One region of the Glutamicibacter sp. NPDC087831 genome, then DNA from elsewhere that is predicted to be linked to it. Evidence: predicted binding sites of a transcription regulator. Region 1 holds the regulator's gene; the other holds the start of a gene.
What was found. The regulator Rex, encoded in region 1, represses fermentation and respiration genes when NADH is low (regulators of the CRP and FNR family bind a similar motif). The targets are predictions, from matches to a motif close to CTTGTGAANNNNTTCACAAG.
Positions count from the first base shown of each region.

Region 2: a site for Rex is predicted at 4,320-4,339, ahead of ACIOJF_RS05595 (glyceraldehyde-3-phosphate dehydrogenase). Genes of this name have one in related genera too.

Region 1 is NZ_JBIUVH010000001.1:147,212-154,434, reverse strand. It holds gene ACIOJF_RS00730 (histidine phosphatase family protein) at 1-112, opposite strand, end outside; gene ACIOJF_RS00725 (DUF3824 domain-containing protein) at 286-1,062, shown strand; gene ACIOJF_RS00720 (redox-sensing transcriptional repressor Rex) at 1,169-1,843, opposite strand; gene ACIOJF_RS00715 (glutaredoxin family protein) at 1,871-2,116, opposite strand; gene ACIOJF_RS00710 (HAD family phosphatase) at 2,179-2,985, shown strand; gene ACIOJF_RS00705 (30S ribosomal protein bS22) at 3,088-3,186, opposite strand; gene ACIOJF_RS00700 (helix-turn-helix domain-containing protein) at 3,326-3,550, opposite strand; gene gdhA (NADP-specific glutamate dehydrogenase) at 3,807-5,150, opposite strand; gene ACIOJF_RS00690 (ArsR/SmtB family transcription factor) at 5,341-5,778, opposite strand; gene ACIOJF_RS00685 (acetoin utilization protein AcuC) at 5,880-7,049, opposite strand.
Region 2 is NZ_JBIUVH010000001.1:1,138,128-1,145,350, forward strand. It holds gene ACIOJF_RS05580 (acyl-CoA dehydrogenase family protein) at 1-728, shown strand, start outside; gene def (peptide deformylase) at 753-1,325, shown strand; gene ACIOJF_RS05590 (winged helix DNA-binding domain-containing protein) at 1,338-2,384, opposite strand; gene ACIOJF_RS05595 (glyceraldehyde-3-phosphate dehydrogenase) at 2,707-4,164, opposite strand; RNA gene rnpB (RNase P RNA component class A) at 4,384-4,740, opposite strand; gene ACIOJF_RS05605 (NAD(P)/FAD-dependent oxidoreductase) at 4,813-6,255, opposite strand; gene ACIOJF_RS05610 (YaaA family protein) at 6,373-7,152, shown strand.

The sequences.
Region 1 (7,223 bases):
CCATCTGGAATCCGAGTTCCGAGAGCCCGAAGCCGGGGATCCTGCCGTAGAGCATACGGTCAGGGTTGAAAACTTCCCCGTGGCGCAACAAATGGACGGTCGATAAAGGCATGCCTCCAGTGTCTCAAATATTCGGTGCAAATTAGCCATATTGTGGCCACCGTCAACTATTCACAGGACACGCATTGGAATCCCATATGGAAAAACCATCCTTTCGGAGGGGTTGCTCACAATCGACTGCCACTACGCTTAGTCAATAAGACAGTTCGACCAGAAGGACGCATCATGAGCGACAACGATCCTAACCAGCCGGGCCAGCCCTACAACCCGGGCCCTTCCGGCCAGGGTTCATCGCAGAACCCGTACGGCGAAAACCCCTACGGCCAGCAGCCCTCGCCGTACGGCCAGAACCCGTACGGCCAGAATCCGAATCCTTACGGGCAACCGCAGGCACCGGGCTACGACCAGTATGCCCAGCAGGGAGGTTACGCCGGCGTGCAGCCGCCGACCGAGCGGCCACGGACCTTGGCTATCGCCTTTGGCTTGATCATGCTCGCGGGCATCTTCAGTGCCCTCGCCAGCTGGCTGATGACCAACTCCAACATGATGGCCAACATGATTGGCCAGCAGTGGTCGCTGGTGCAAGAAGAGTTCCAGAACCAGATGCAGAGCACCCCGGGCATGGAGCAGGATCCACTGGTTGAACAGATGATGGCAAGCCCTGAGGCCTTCATGGCCCAGGTCAATTCCATGATGTCGACCTTCGTGATTATCTCCATGATCATCACCTTGGCCCTGTATTTCCTGGTGGGCTTCTTCGTTGGCCGCGGCGTGGGCGCCATGCGAATTATCGCCACGATCCTCGGTGCGCTTTCACTGCTGAATCTGGTGACTATCGTTCCAATGATCAGCATGTTCGCTGACACTCAAGCCGGAATTATCAACGCTGTCTACGTTGTGGGCATCTTGTTGGGCATTGCAGGCGTGGTCTTCGCCTGGTTGCGCCCTTCTTCGCAATACATTGCGCAGCGCCGCCAGGCTCGCCTGGCCGGCTTCCGCTAAACGCATGGCCGAGCCTCTTCGCGAGGCCCTGCAGGGACAATAAAGGCGTAGCCGCTCCATCCACCCAAGGGATGACGCGGCTACGCCTTTTCTCGTCTGCGCGGCTTCAGCCTTGAACGGCGAGGTATGCCAGAATCTGCAATTCAGTGGAAAGATCAACGCGCCGCAGGTTCATGCCCGCGGGTACGCGAAGCGGCATCGGTGCGAACGAGAGCACCGAGCGGACCGAAAGCGCGGCCAGTTCGTAGACCAGGTCCTGCGCAGCATCGCCCGGAATTGCCAGAACAGCGATGTTGATTTCTTCGCGTTCAACCACTGCGGCCAAGTCCGCGATCGCTTCCACGTGCAGCTCGCCGACCGGGCTGCCGACCAGTGCGGGGTCGATATCCAGGATCGCCTTGACATTGAAGCCACGAGTCCTGAAGCCTGCATATCCGCTGAGCGCGCGCCCCAGGTTACCGGCGCCGAGGATGGCCACACGCCAGTCCTGGTTCAGGCCGAGGGTGCGGCTGATATGTTCTGCCAGTTCGCGGACCACGTAGCCCACCCCGCGGGTTCCGTAGGAACCCAACCAGGAAAGGTCTTTGCGCAGGATGGAGGGGTTCACTCCAGCTTCCTTGGCCAGCACCCCGGAACTGGTGCGTTCCAGGCCCTGGGCTTCCAAGGCGTTCAGCGCGCGCAAGTACTGGGTCAGTCGAGCCAGCGTGGCCTCAGGCAGGACCCGGGCTTCAAGCTCTGACATCTTCGTTCTCCCGCACTTTTCGGTGCTCTTGAAGAGCACAACGCATTTTCATTTATTCGGCAGCGGCTAGCTGCTCAGTAGTCGTTCCAGACGCTGTGCGTCGATGTGCCAGAAGTCGCGGACTTCTCCGTTGATCAGCAGAACCGGCACTTCCTCGTGGTGCTTGGCCAGCAATTCAGGGTGCTGGTCAATATCCAGTTCGGAAAACTCCATATTCAACCGGCCAGTCACCTCGGCCACGGTTGCGCGTGCGGCCTGGCACAGGTGGCAGCCTTCTCGAACCAACAGCTGGATCTGATTCAAAGTACTCACCTGCCTATAATCTCACGAGCCGTAACCGCCCTTAAACTTGGCAATGAAATAAACTGGATCAAATGTCTTCCATCGATCATCACCCCAGCCCGAATTCCGCCCTGGCTCCGGACACGGTCGCCGCTTTCTTCGATGTAGATAACACCCTTGTGCGCGGTGCATCGCTGTATCTGCTGGCCCGGAAACTGCATGAGCGCCGCTTCTTCCAATTCCGCGAAATCCTCTGGTTCGCGCTCAAGCAGTTGCGCTTCGCCGCGCGCGGTGAGCACCTAGGGGACATTCACCAGATTCGCGACCGTGCGTTGATGATGGTCCGAGGGATCCCGGTGTCCGAGATCGAGAAGATCGGCAACGAGATCTATGACGAATACATCGAACCCAAGCTATGGACCGGTACGGTAGCCATTGCTCGCCAGCATCGGACGGTGGGCCGTGAAGTCTGGCTAGTCACTGCCACTCCCCTGGAAGTGGCGAATGTCATCTCGCAACGTCTCGAACTTACCGGTGCATTGGGCACTGTAGTGGCCAGCGAAGACGGTTTCTACACCGGAGCGCTGGCCAGCCCGATCCTGCACGCTGCGGAAAAAGCGCAAGCGGTGCGCACCCTGGCGAAGGCTCGCGGCATCTCGCTGTCGAAATCATGGGCATACTCGGATTCCTACAATGATGTTCCCTTGCTTGAAGCTGTGGGACACCCCGTATGCATCAATCCCGATGCGCGGCTTCGCGCCTACGCCAAGCGCCGCGGCTGGCAGGTCTACGATTTCCGCACCGGCCAGCGAGCCGCCAAACTAGGCCTGAAGGCCGCTGGAGTGCTTGGTGCGCTCTGGGCGGCGCGACGGTCCATTCTGCGCCGTTCCGGCTCTTAGGCCGGCGCTGGGCGGCTTTGGATAAAGCAATCGCCACCGTTCAACAGTTTCACTGTGAAGCGGTGGCGATGATTGCCAAGCGGCAAATGCTCAGAAGTAGATTTACTTCTTATTACGACGCTGGTGGCGGGTCTTACGAAGCAATTTGCGGTGCTTCTTCTTCGACATACGCTTGCGGCGCTTCTTGATAACAGAGCCCATAGTGGTTCCTCACAAACTAAATAAATGCGTCAACCCCAAATGCCTGCTTGCGCGCGAGCCCAAGGACAAGGTTGACCGGACGTTAAACGTTCCTTAACAGATTACCCGCTTTTCGGTCATGCTCTGACCATCGCGCGGACTATCGACCGTAAGAACCGGTACCGTGCTGCGGATCAATGGCCGCGGCATTCAGATATGATTCCACGGCGTTTTCCGGAACGCGATAGGAGCGACCGAACTGAACAGCAGGCAAATCACCGGCGTGGATCAGCCGATAAACGGTCATTTTGGAAACGCGCATCATGTCGGCCACTTCGGCCACAGTCATGAAACGGGCTCCGGCAAAATTCTGTTTATCCGTCATGCGGGATATTCTCCTGACGCTGATCTCTTATTCGTCGCGTTAATTTTGCGAAGATGAACTTACACGACTTTGGATCAACATCGGCGGTTCAGGTTCACGTTCGCTTTGTACTAGTCTAATCGCACTTTTGTAACTTTTGCATCACGAAACACACACGTGACCATCTGAATCACATTTTTTGATGCCTGAACGAGACAATCCGCGTGATTTCACCGGGTCCCCAATGAATTCACGCGGATTGCAGCGCTGCAGATTATTAGATGACGCCCTGTGCGAGCATTGCGTCTGCGACCTTCACGAAGCCCGCGATGTTGGCGCCGGCGACGTAGTTCCCCGGCATGCCGTACTCGTCTGCAGTAGCAGCACAGCTGGTGTGGATGCCGACCATGATCTCAGTCAGGCGACGCTCGGTGTGCTCGAAGCTCCATGCATCGCGGCTGGCGTTCTGCTGCATCTCCAGAGCCGAGGTAGCAACACCACCAGCGTTGGCAGCCTTGCCCGGGCCGAAGAGCACCCCTGCATCCTGGAAGATCGAGGTCGCTTCAGCGGTAGTAGGCATGTTGGCGCCTTCGGCCACTGCGATGGTGCCAGCAGCAACCATCTTCTTTGCGGCCTCAGCGCCCAATTCGTTCTGGGTTGCGCAGGGCAGCGCCACGGTGCCTGCAACGTCCCAGACGCTGCCACCGGCAACGTACTTCACCTTCTTGGTGCCACGGCGTTCGGCATACTCGGAGATGCGGCCGCGCTCAACTTCCTTGATCTGACGCAGCAGATCCAGGTCGATGCCGCCCTCGTCAACGATGAAGCCGGCCGAGTCGGAAGCCGTAACGACCTTCGCTCCCAGTGCCTGCGCCTTCTCGATGGCGTGGATTGCCACGTTGCCCGAACCGGAAACGACCACGCGCTGGCCATCGAAAGTCTGGCCGCGGGTCTTGAGCATTTCTTCAGTGAAGATCACTGCGCCGTAGCCGGTGGCTTCCGGGCGAACCAGGGAACCGCCCCAGCTCAAGCCCTTGCCCGTCAGCACACCGGACTCGTAGCGGTTGGTGATGCGCTTGTACTGGCCGAAGAGGTAACCGATTTCGCGGCCGCCAACGCCGATATCGCCGGCTGGCACGTCGGTGTATTCGCCAATGTGGCGGTAGAGCTCAGTCATGAAGGACTGGCAGAAGCGCATGACTTCGCCATCGGACTTGCCGCGCGGGTCGAAGTCCGAGCCGCCCTTGCCGCCGCCGATGGGCATGCCGGTCAGGGAGTTCTTGAAGATCTGCTCGAAGCCCAGGAACTTGACGATGCCAAGGTAAACCGATGGGTGGAAACGCAGACCGCCCTTGTATGGGCCCAGAGCCGAGTTGAATTCAACGCGGAAGCCGCGGTTGATCTGCACGCGGCCTTCGTCGTCAACCCATGGCACTCGGAAGATGATCTGGCGTTCAGGTTCGCACAAACGCTGCAGGATTGCGGCTTCGGCGTATTCAGGATGCTTGACCGATACAGCTTCAAGGCTGTCGAATACTTCCGTGACGGCCTGGTGGAATTCTGCTTCGCCGGGATTGCGGCGGAAGACTTCGTCGCGAATCGTCGCTAAGTGCTTATCCAAGTTTTTCTCCTCATCACTTGGGGCAGGCACAGGCGCACAAGGGGCCTCATTGCCGGCGTCACTGCCCCGCACACGAGAATGCCATGCTGGGCATTCTGAACAAAATTTTCATGTTATAAAACAGGATTGCGCGCGTAACTTAAAAGATTGACCATATTGCACGGTTGCAGCGCCGATGACTGGACAAGAGCTAGCGCCGACGCCCGAACCGCGGAAGTTTCTCGAAAAACTCTTGCGCACGTCCAGTAACTTGTTCCAGGCCTTGGCCAACGCGCCGCCCGATCTGCTGAGCCGTTGGATTCGATACCGCTGCCAGCTGCCCCTCGGCTTCGGCCTGCGTGGTTACCAGCTCCTGGCCCTCCGGTTGGGCAGGTACCAAATCGGCGCACCAGCGCACGAGGTCTTCCAGCGCTGAGGTATCAATGCTGTAGATGCGCCGCTGCCCGGCAGCGGCCATGCTCACGAGTTCAGCTTCGCGCAGCACCTTCAAGTGCTTGGAAACAGTCGGCTGGGAGATCTCCAGTTCAGTGACCAGAGTGCCCACTGCTTTCGGCTCGTTCTTGAGCGCTTCTATAATCTTTCGTCGGGTTGGTTCAGCCAACGCCGAAAACACTTCATCAATTGCCACACACATAACCCTAACGGCATATGAACGGTTGGCAATCGATTTCCATGCCTAAAATGCTGTGAAGTCTCGCCTCTGTCTCCGGTGGCCGCAGCCATGCGAGGCTAGTCGAACCATGGATCGAGCCCGAAAAGCGGGAATATCTCCTTGCGTGTAGCAATGATGGTTCGGTCTACCGGATCGGCCGGATCATAGCCGACTTCCCAATTGCGCCACCACAGCTGGGCGTCATCGCCCATGAGGTAAGGCATGGCACGGCCGTACCTTTCCAGAACGTAGCGGCGGAAGGTCTCGGGAACATAGGTACGCAACGGCACCGGCTTGCCGGCAACAATCGCCGTCAGGTGGGTCCAGGTACGCGGCACGACGGCGGTGACGTTGTATCCCCCGCCTCCGGTAGCCAACCACCGGCCTTCGCACAGCTCATCTGCCAACTGGGATATGTCCAGGGCCGCCTGGCGTTGCGCATCAACAGACAGCTTCAAATTGGTCATGTCATCATCGCGGTGCGCATCGCAACCGTGCTGGGAGACGATGATTTCCGGCTTGAAAGCGCGTACCAGCTGCGGAACGATCGCATGGAAGGCACGCATCCACCCGGAGTCCCCGGTCATTGCCGGCAGAGCAACATTTACTGCGCTGCCTTCGGCGTTCTTGCCGCCAATTTCATTGGCGAATCCCGTACCGGGGAACAGCGACAGCCCGGATTCATGGATGGAAATGGTCAGCACGCGTTCGTCATCCCAGAAGATCGACTCGGTGCCATCCCCATGATGGGCGTCCACATCGATGTAGACCACGCGTTGGGCACCCTGTTCCAGCATGCGATGGATCGCGGCAGCAGCGTCATTGTAGATGCAGAAACCGCTGGCCTTGCTTTTCGCGGCGTGGTGCATGCCACCGGCGAAGTTCACCGCACGGACCACGTCTTGGTCCATGATGGCTTGGGCCGCTGCTACCGAACCGCCAACAATGCGCCCGGCGGCTTCATGCATCCCGGCGAATACCGGGTCGTCTTCGGTGCCCAAGCCGAATTCTTCGGCAACGAGTGTTGGTTCCTGGCTCACCCGCCGCACCTGATCGATATAGCTCTGGTCATGGACGGAGCCGATGACCGCATCGTCGGCAATATCCGGAGCCTGTATCGTGACGTTCGGCGCATCGAAGATATCCAGCTCATCGCTGAGCCGATAGGTCAGTTCTAGCCGTGAAGGGTGCATGGGATGCCAGTCGCTGAATTTGTACTTCAGATACTCTTCATCCCACATCACCATGGTGGGCCGTGGGGCATGCTGCGGATCTAACACGATTTCAGGCTACCCGATAGTGACCCAACTCATGAATTCATGGCAGTTTGCGCGGCTTGTCGGGTCTTTAGCCGGGCAACACAAGCGTTTAGCGGTGGAAACGCGTAAATTACTAGAAGGACTTCAAATCCTCATGGCAAA
Region 2 (7,223 bases), 990 kb from region 1:
GCACCAAGGCGGTCCGCGATGGGGATGACTGGCTGATTAGCGGCCAGAAGACTTTCATCGGCAATGCTGCGTTTGGCGATGCCGCTCTGGTGCTTGCGCGCACCGATGGCGAGAGCGGACGTGCGGGCGAGCAGTCATTCTCGCTGTTCATGGTCGAGCGTTCCGAGGGGTACACCAACGGCAGCCCCTTCGACAAGATTGGGCTGCGGGCTTCTGATACCGCTGAGCTGTTCTTCGACGATGTCCGCGTCTCGTCTGCGGATCTTGTTGGCGAGGCTGGACAGGGCCTGTCCTATGTCAAGGCGCAGCTTCCCCAGGCCCGTCTGGCTATTGCCGTGGCTGCCTCGGCGATCTGCACCGCGTCCTTCGAGCAGGCGCTGGAGCATGCGAAGAACCGCTCGACCTTTGGCCAGGCGCTGACCGAGTACCAGAACACCCGTTTCGAACTGGCTAACCTGAAGACTGAGGCGCATGTCACCCAGAGCTTCGTGGACCGGGCCGTCCTGGCATTCAACGACGGCGAGCTGGATCCTTCCGAGGCTGCCGAGGTCAAGCTTTGGGCTAGTGAGAGCGCTAAAAAGCTTTCCGATCAGGCATTGCAGCTGCATGGCGGCTATGGCTACATCATGGAGTACCCGATTGCCCAGTCCTTCACTGCCTCCCGCTTGCTGACCATCTTTGGTGGCACAAGCGAGATCATGCGTGAAACTATTGGACGAGCACTCTAAGCACTTTTGAAAGGAACCGATCACGTGCCTATTCGGCAGATCACTGTTTACGGAGAACCTGTACTTCACAAGCGTGCGGTGGAGGTCACCGAGTTTGATGGCGCCTTGCGCGAGCTCGTTGCCGATATGCACCTCACCATGGATGAAGCGCATGGCGTGGGCCTGGCGGCTCCGCAGATCGGTTTGGGCCTGCGCATGTTCACCTACGTCTTCGCGGACCAGGACGATGCTCCCGAGCGGGGCGTAGTGATCAACCCCAAGCTGACGCTTTCAAAGGTGTCGCAGGCTCCCGCAGATGCTGATGACGACTCCGAGGGCTGCTTGTCCGTGCCCGGGTTGAACTACCCGCTGCAGCGTGCCGACTATGCGAAGGTGGAGGGTTTCGACGAGTTCGGCAATCCGATCTCTTTCGAAGCGCACGGCTGGTTCGCGCGCATCATGCAGCACGAGTACGACCACCTTGATGGCTACCTCTACGTGGACAAGTTGCAGCCACGCTGGGAGAAGAAGTGGAAGAAGGCCAAGAAGGCTCTGGGTTGGGGCGTGCCTGGCAACACCTGGTTGCCGGGTACCGATGAGGATCCATTCGGCCACTAGGCCTCCCGCCGCCTACCGGGCAGTCTTGAAGTCCAGATACCGCTGATGCAGCGCCGCACCGATTTTGCCGGTGGGCGCTGTTTCTGCGTTCCAGAGCTTCGAAGCCCTGCCTTGTTCTAGCCAGAAGGGCAGGAACATGCCGTTCTTGCCGGGCAGGATCTGCGCAGCCATCTGCTCGTCGGCTACCAGCGTGCGATTCGCGTAGCCCAGGTAGTACTCGTCAAAGGGACCGAGCAGGCGCAGTGGCAGCCCGGTGGGCTCCATCGCTTCAAGCTCCCGGTGGGCGCGGCTGCCGGCGATGACCCAGTAGCCCTCCCCGCGCTCATCGCTTCCTGCGCTGGACAGCAAGCCGCCGAGTGCTTCTGCGGCGGTTCTCATGGTGGTCAGCGTCTGTCCCGTGTACCAGGCTGCGTCGCGAAGGGTAGCTGGCCCATGCGAGTGCAGGTACCGGCGCAAGAGTTGCGCCAACGGATCTCCTGGTTCCCGGTGACTTGCAATCCATTCATCCACGAGCACGAAGTCCTGCGCGATGAGTTTCGCGTCTTGTGGAATGGGCCCCTGGCAGATCAACCCGTCCAGGACGAGGACCTGCAGGATAACCAGTCCTCGCTGCTGGCCGGTCTCCATTCCATTCTGGTTCAGTGCCTTGAAGAGCGCGGAGCGGCTGGCTTGCCCGTGCTCCTGCAGATGCGCGCTGATGATGCCAGCTGCCTGGTCAATGTCCTGGGTGCCGATCTGCAGTCCCCGCATCCGTGTGGCCGAGGAGCGCAAGGTGCGTTCACGTGTTGCGCGAGTCATCCAGCGCGCATCTTCGGCCAAGCAGATATGCAGCGTGCCCCGCATGGTCCATGACCGCACGAGCCGGCCTTCGCTGAAGAGCGCATCGACTTGCTGGCGGGATTCTTGCGCTGCGGAGCGCTGAGCCAGCGCGTAGCGTCCTGCAGCGAAGTCCTGGGACTGGAACGCGAGCATGTGTTCTGCGGCCTGCAGTACGGATTCTGCCGGCTCCAGTAGCAGCTGGCTCGCCATGCGCGCCGCCAGCGTCCGGGTACTGTCCATTAACCAACCTCGATCCAATGCTTGATGGCCTAAAGCCTAGCAGTGCGGGGGTCCAGAGATGCCCGCGAAGCGGCGCACCTGCAGCCGCCGTTGACGCAGGGACGGCGCAGGCTCAAGCGGACCTCCACGCCCGGATGCGCGCAAAGGTCGAGACCTGCCTGGACTTTGCTGGAGAGGTGCTGGCCAGGTACTGGTTCTCGTTGGCCCCCTGGACCCGGAAGGTCCTTTGGAGGGCTTCGTGCCACCCGGATGGAATAGCAAAAGGGACCATCCCAGCGCGCAATGCGTTGGGATGGTCCCTTCAGCTGCAAGCAGCGAGGTCCTAGGCGGTGACGGCTTCAGCCTTCACTGCAGGCACTGCAGCCGGGTGGGTGCCGGCCATCGATTCGATGACGCGCACAACCTGGCAGGAGTAGCCGAACTCGTTGTCGTACCAAACGTAGACGACAGCGTTCTTGCCGGACACGATAGTGGCCAGGCCGTCAACGATGCCGGCGCGGCGCGAGCCGACGAAGTCGGTGGAGACAACCTCAGGCGAATCGATGTAGTCGATCTGCTTGTGCAGGCTGGAGGTCAGCGAGGTTTCACGCAGGTAGGCATTGAGCTCTTCCTTGGTGGTCCCGTTCTCCAGGTTCAAGTTCAAGATCGCCATGGAGACATCCGGGGTCGGTACACGGATCGCGTTGCCGGTCAGCTTGCCTTCGAACTCCGGCAGGGCCTTGGCCACTGCCTTGGCGGCACCGGTTTCGGTGATCACCATGTTCAGCGCTGCCGAACGGCCGCGGCGCTCGCCCTTGTGGAAGTTGTCGATCAGGTTCTGGTCGTTGGTGAACGAGTGAACGGTCTCGACGTGCCCGTGGGTGACACCGAACTTGTCGTTCAGGGCCTTGAGCACTGGGGTGATGGCATTGGTGGTGCACGAGGCAGCGGTGACGATCTTGTCTTCTGCGGTGATCCACGAATCGTTGATGCCGTGGACGATGTTCTTCAGATCGCCCTTGCCCGGTGCGGTCAGCAGCACGCGGGAAACGCCCTTGGCGGCCAGGTGCTGGGACAGTCCGGCCTCATCGCGCCAGCGGCCGGTGTTGTCCACCACGATGGCGTTGTCGATGCCGTGTTCGGTGTAGTCGACGGTGGTCGGGTCATTCGAGTAGATGACCTTGATCAGGGTGCCGTTGGCGAGGATCGTGCTGTTTTCCTCGTCGACCGTGATCGAGCCTTCGAAGCGGCCGTGCACCGAGTCGCGGCGCAGCAGCGAAGCGCGCTTGACGATGTCGTCATCCGAGCCCTTGCGGACCACGATGGCGCGCAGGCGCAGGCCGTAGCCGCCACGCTCGATCAGGATGCGGGCCAGCAGGCGTCCGATGCGGCCGAAGCCGTAGAGGACAACGTCCTGGGGTTCAGCGTCGGTTGCGCCGGCCTGGCCAACCTTCTCGCCCAATTCATCAGCCAGGAAAGCGTTCAAATCAGCGGAACCGGATTCCTTGAACTTCTTGTTCACGCGGCCGAGGTCAACTGCTACCGAACCGACGTTCAGGGCCTCGATGGCATCCAGGATGGCCTTGGTGTCGTTCAGGTCGAGCTCTTCGCCATCGATGCGGCGCACTACGCGGTGGGCCTTGATGATGTCGATGGCGGACTGGTTGATCAGCTTGCGGCCGTAGACGGAGGTCACCACATTGTTCTTGCGGTACAGACGTCCGATCAGTGGGATCATGGCCTCGGCGAGCTCTTCGCGCCCGCTCCATTCTTGCTGGGCAACGACAGACTGCTGGGTCACAGAAAATCCTTCCAATTCAGCCGACTCGCAGATCCATAAAGTCGGTTGGCACCGTGGGAAGCACCATTGCTTTTGCGGTGGCACGAGGTAACAGGATCATCCTCGTAAGTACATGATCCATTCTAGACCGTGCGCAGAAAAACTGAGGATCGGGGACTGTGAATCATCTCACCAGCGCACTAAAGGCTGATGCCGGCGCAATCGCAGGGAGGAAGAGTGTGAATGGGATGGCCGATACGCCGGGTTTTGTCGCGCCGAAGCGGGACGGTCATCTATCTACGACTGCCGTTGCCGGCAGCCTCTAGCGGTCCACCCGACTGCATGGGGCGAACAGCCCTCATGACGCAGTCTGTCTGACCTTGCTCCGAGTGGGGTTTACCTAGCCACCCCAATCGCTTGGGGTGCTGGTGGTCTCTTACACCACCGTTTCACCCTTACCAGGAAAACCTGGCGGTCTATTTTCTGTGGCACTAGCCTGCGGGTTACCCCGAGTGGGCGTTACCCACCACCCTGTTCTGCGGAGCCCGGACGTTCCTCGGGGCAATTGACTTGCCACGCGACCGTCTGGCCATCCCATTCACTACCAGTCTAATGCGTTGGGCGCGGCCTGCAGACCACTTCCGAACGCTGATTCGGTCACAGCCAGGTTCACCCGAACCGCAGCGCCTCAAGCAACCGCAACCAGATTTCGCTGATCGTCGGATAGGCGGGGACCGCATGCCACAGCCGGTCCAGGCTGACCTCGCCGACGATCGCAATGGTGGCCGCATGCAGCAGTTCCGCGGCATCCTGGCCAGCGAAAGTGGCGCCGACGATCACCGAACGCGCCTGGTCTATCACCAGCTTGGCCCGCCCGGAATACCCGTCGGCGTGCAGGCTCGCCCCGGCCACCGCACCCAGATCGTGCTCGATAACCGAAATCTGCAGACCGGCGTCGCGGGCCTGGCGTTCGGTGAGTCCGACCGCGGCGATCTGCGGATCGCTGAAGACCACGCGCGGCACCGCATGGTGGTCCGCCGTGGCCGCATGCCTGCCCCAGGGCGCATCGAGAACCCCGGTTCCATTGATCCTCGCGGCAATGGCCTCGCCCGCGGCCCGGGCCTGGTACTTGCCCTGGTGGGTCAGCGGGCTGCGCCCGCTGGCATCTCCCACGGCGTAGAGCCAGTCGGTGCCCGCCACGAGCATCGTGTCATCGACCTGCAACCGCCGGGACGGGTCCACCCCGAGTGCTTCGAGTCCCAGGTTCCCGATGTCCGGCCGCCGCCCGGTGGAGACGAGCACTTCCTCGGCTTCCACGAGGGATCCTCCGGGCAGCTGGAGGCCGGCTATCCCGTGCTCATCGCGGTGGACCTGCAACGGAGTGGTGTCCTGGTGCACCACTACCCCGGCCTCGGCCAGCGACTGGGCCACCAGCTCGCCGGCGAACGGCTCTTCGCGGCCCAGCAGCGACCCGCGGGCAAGGATGGTGACCTTGGAATCGAGGGAGGCGAAGGCGAATGCCAGCTCCACCCCGGCAACTCCGCCACCGATGATGGCCAGCCTTGGCGGGATCGCCTTGGCCGCAGTGGCCTCCCGGGTGCCCCACGGCCTGGCTTCAGCCAATCCCTCGATCCCAGGCAGAACTGGAGTGGATCCGGTGGCCAGGACTACGGCCCGGGCCGAGTACTCGCGATCCGCCACCTGCACCAGGCCGCGCCCGGAAAGCCGCGCCCGGCCGCGGATCAACTCGATGCCCGCCGAGCGCAGCCACCGTTCCTGCCCGGCATCATCCCAGTTGCTGGTGAAGGCGTCCCTCCGCGCGAGCACCGCCTCGGGATCCAGCGCACCAGTCACCGCTTCGCGGGCCCCAGGAACCCGGCGTGCCGCGCGCAGCGCATCGCCGCTGCGCAACAGGGCCTTGGAAGGCATGCATGCCCAATACGAGCATTCCCCGCCCACCAGCTCGGATTCGACGATGGCCGCCTTCAGGCCCTGCCGGGTGGCATAGTCGGCGGCGTTCTCCCCGGCCGGCCCGGCGCCGATCACGATCACATCGAAGTCGCAGTGCTGCCCGGAGGCAGTTTGGCTAGCTCTTGAGTTCTGCTGGGGCATGCTCTGTCCTTACTCTGCGTGAAGCGCTGCTGGGTAGTGGGTTCAGCCTAGCCAGATCTGCTCTGCGGGTACATGCCCTGGGCAGAAGATCAGATGAACTCCGATAAGCTGGAACGCGTGCTTATTCTGTTGCCGCCTTCCGAAGGCAAGACCGCCCACGCCGAAGGTTCTCCGTTCGAAATCGAGGACCTGTCTTTTCCGGAGCTTTCCGGGGAACGCCGCCTGGTGCTTGACGCCCTTGCTGAAGTCTCAGCACGCGAAGATGCCATGGACCTGCTGGGAGTCGGAGCCTCGCTGGCCAAGGAAGTAGCGCGGAATATCAATCTGCACACCGAGCCCGCAGCCAAGGCGCACGATATCTACTCGGGCGTGCTCTTCGAGGCCCTGGACTACGCAAGCCTGGATGAAGCAGCGCAGCGGCGCGCCGATGAATCCATCATCGTGGTCTCCGCCCTGTGGGGTGCCGTGCGTTTTGGCGATCGCATTCCGCCCTACCGCTTATCCATGTCGGTCAAGCTCGAGCCGCTGGGCAAGCTGGCCACCTGGTGGAAGAAGCGCCTGGCTCCGGTGCTGGATGCGGCGGCCGGCGACCAGCTGATCGTGGACGCGCGGTCGAGCACCTATGCGGCCGCCTACAAGCCGGCCAATGGCAACACCGTTGCGGTCAACGTCTTCCAGATGCGCAATGGGATCCCGAAGGTGGTCTCGCACTTTGCCAAGCACACCCGCGGAGAGGTCGCCGGTTTCCTGGTCCAGCAACCGGTCGCACCGGAAAACCCTGGAGAATTGCTCGAACTGGTCCAGACCAAGTGGGAAGCGTCCCTCGTCCAAGACAAGAAGGGCTTGGCGCTGAACATCCTGCTGCCGGAAGACCACCAGTTCACCACCGCCAAATAGCCCAATCAGGATTTGCAGTCCACTACCCCTCCGGCGTTGCCACGCGAAGAATCCTGACTGCAACCGCCGGC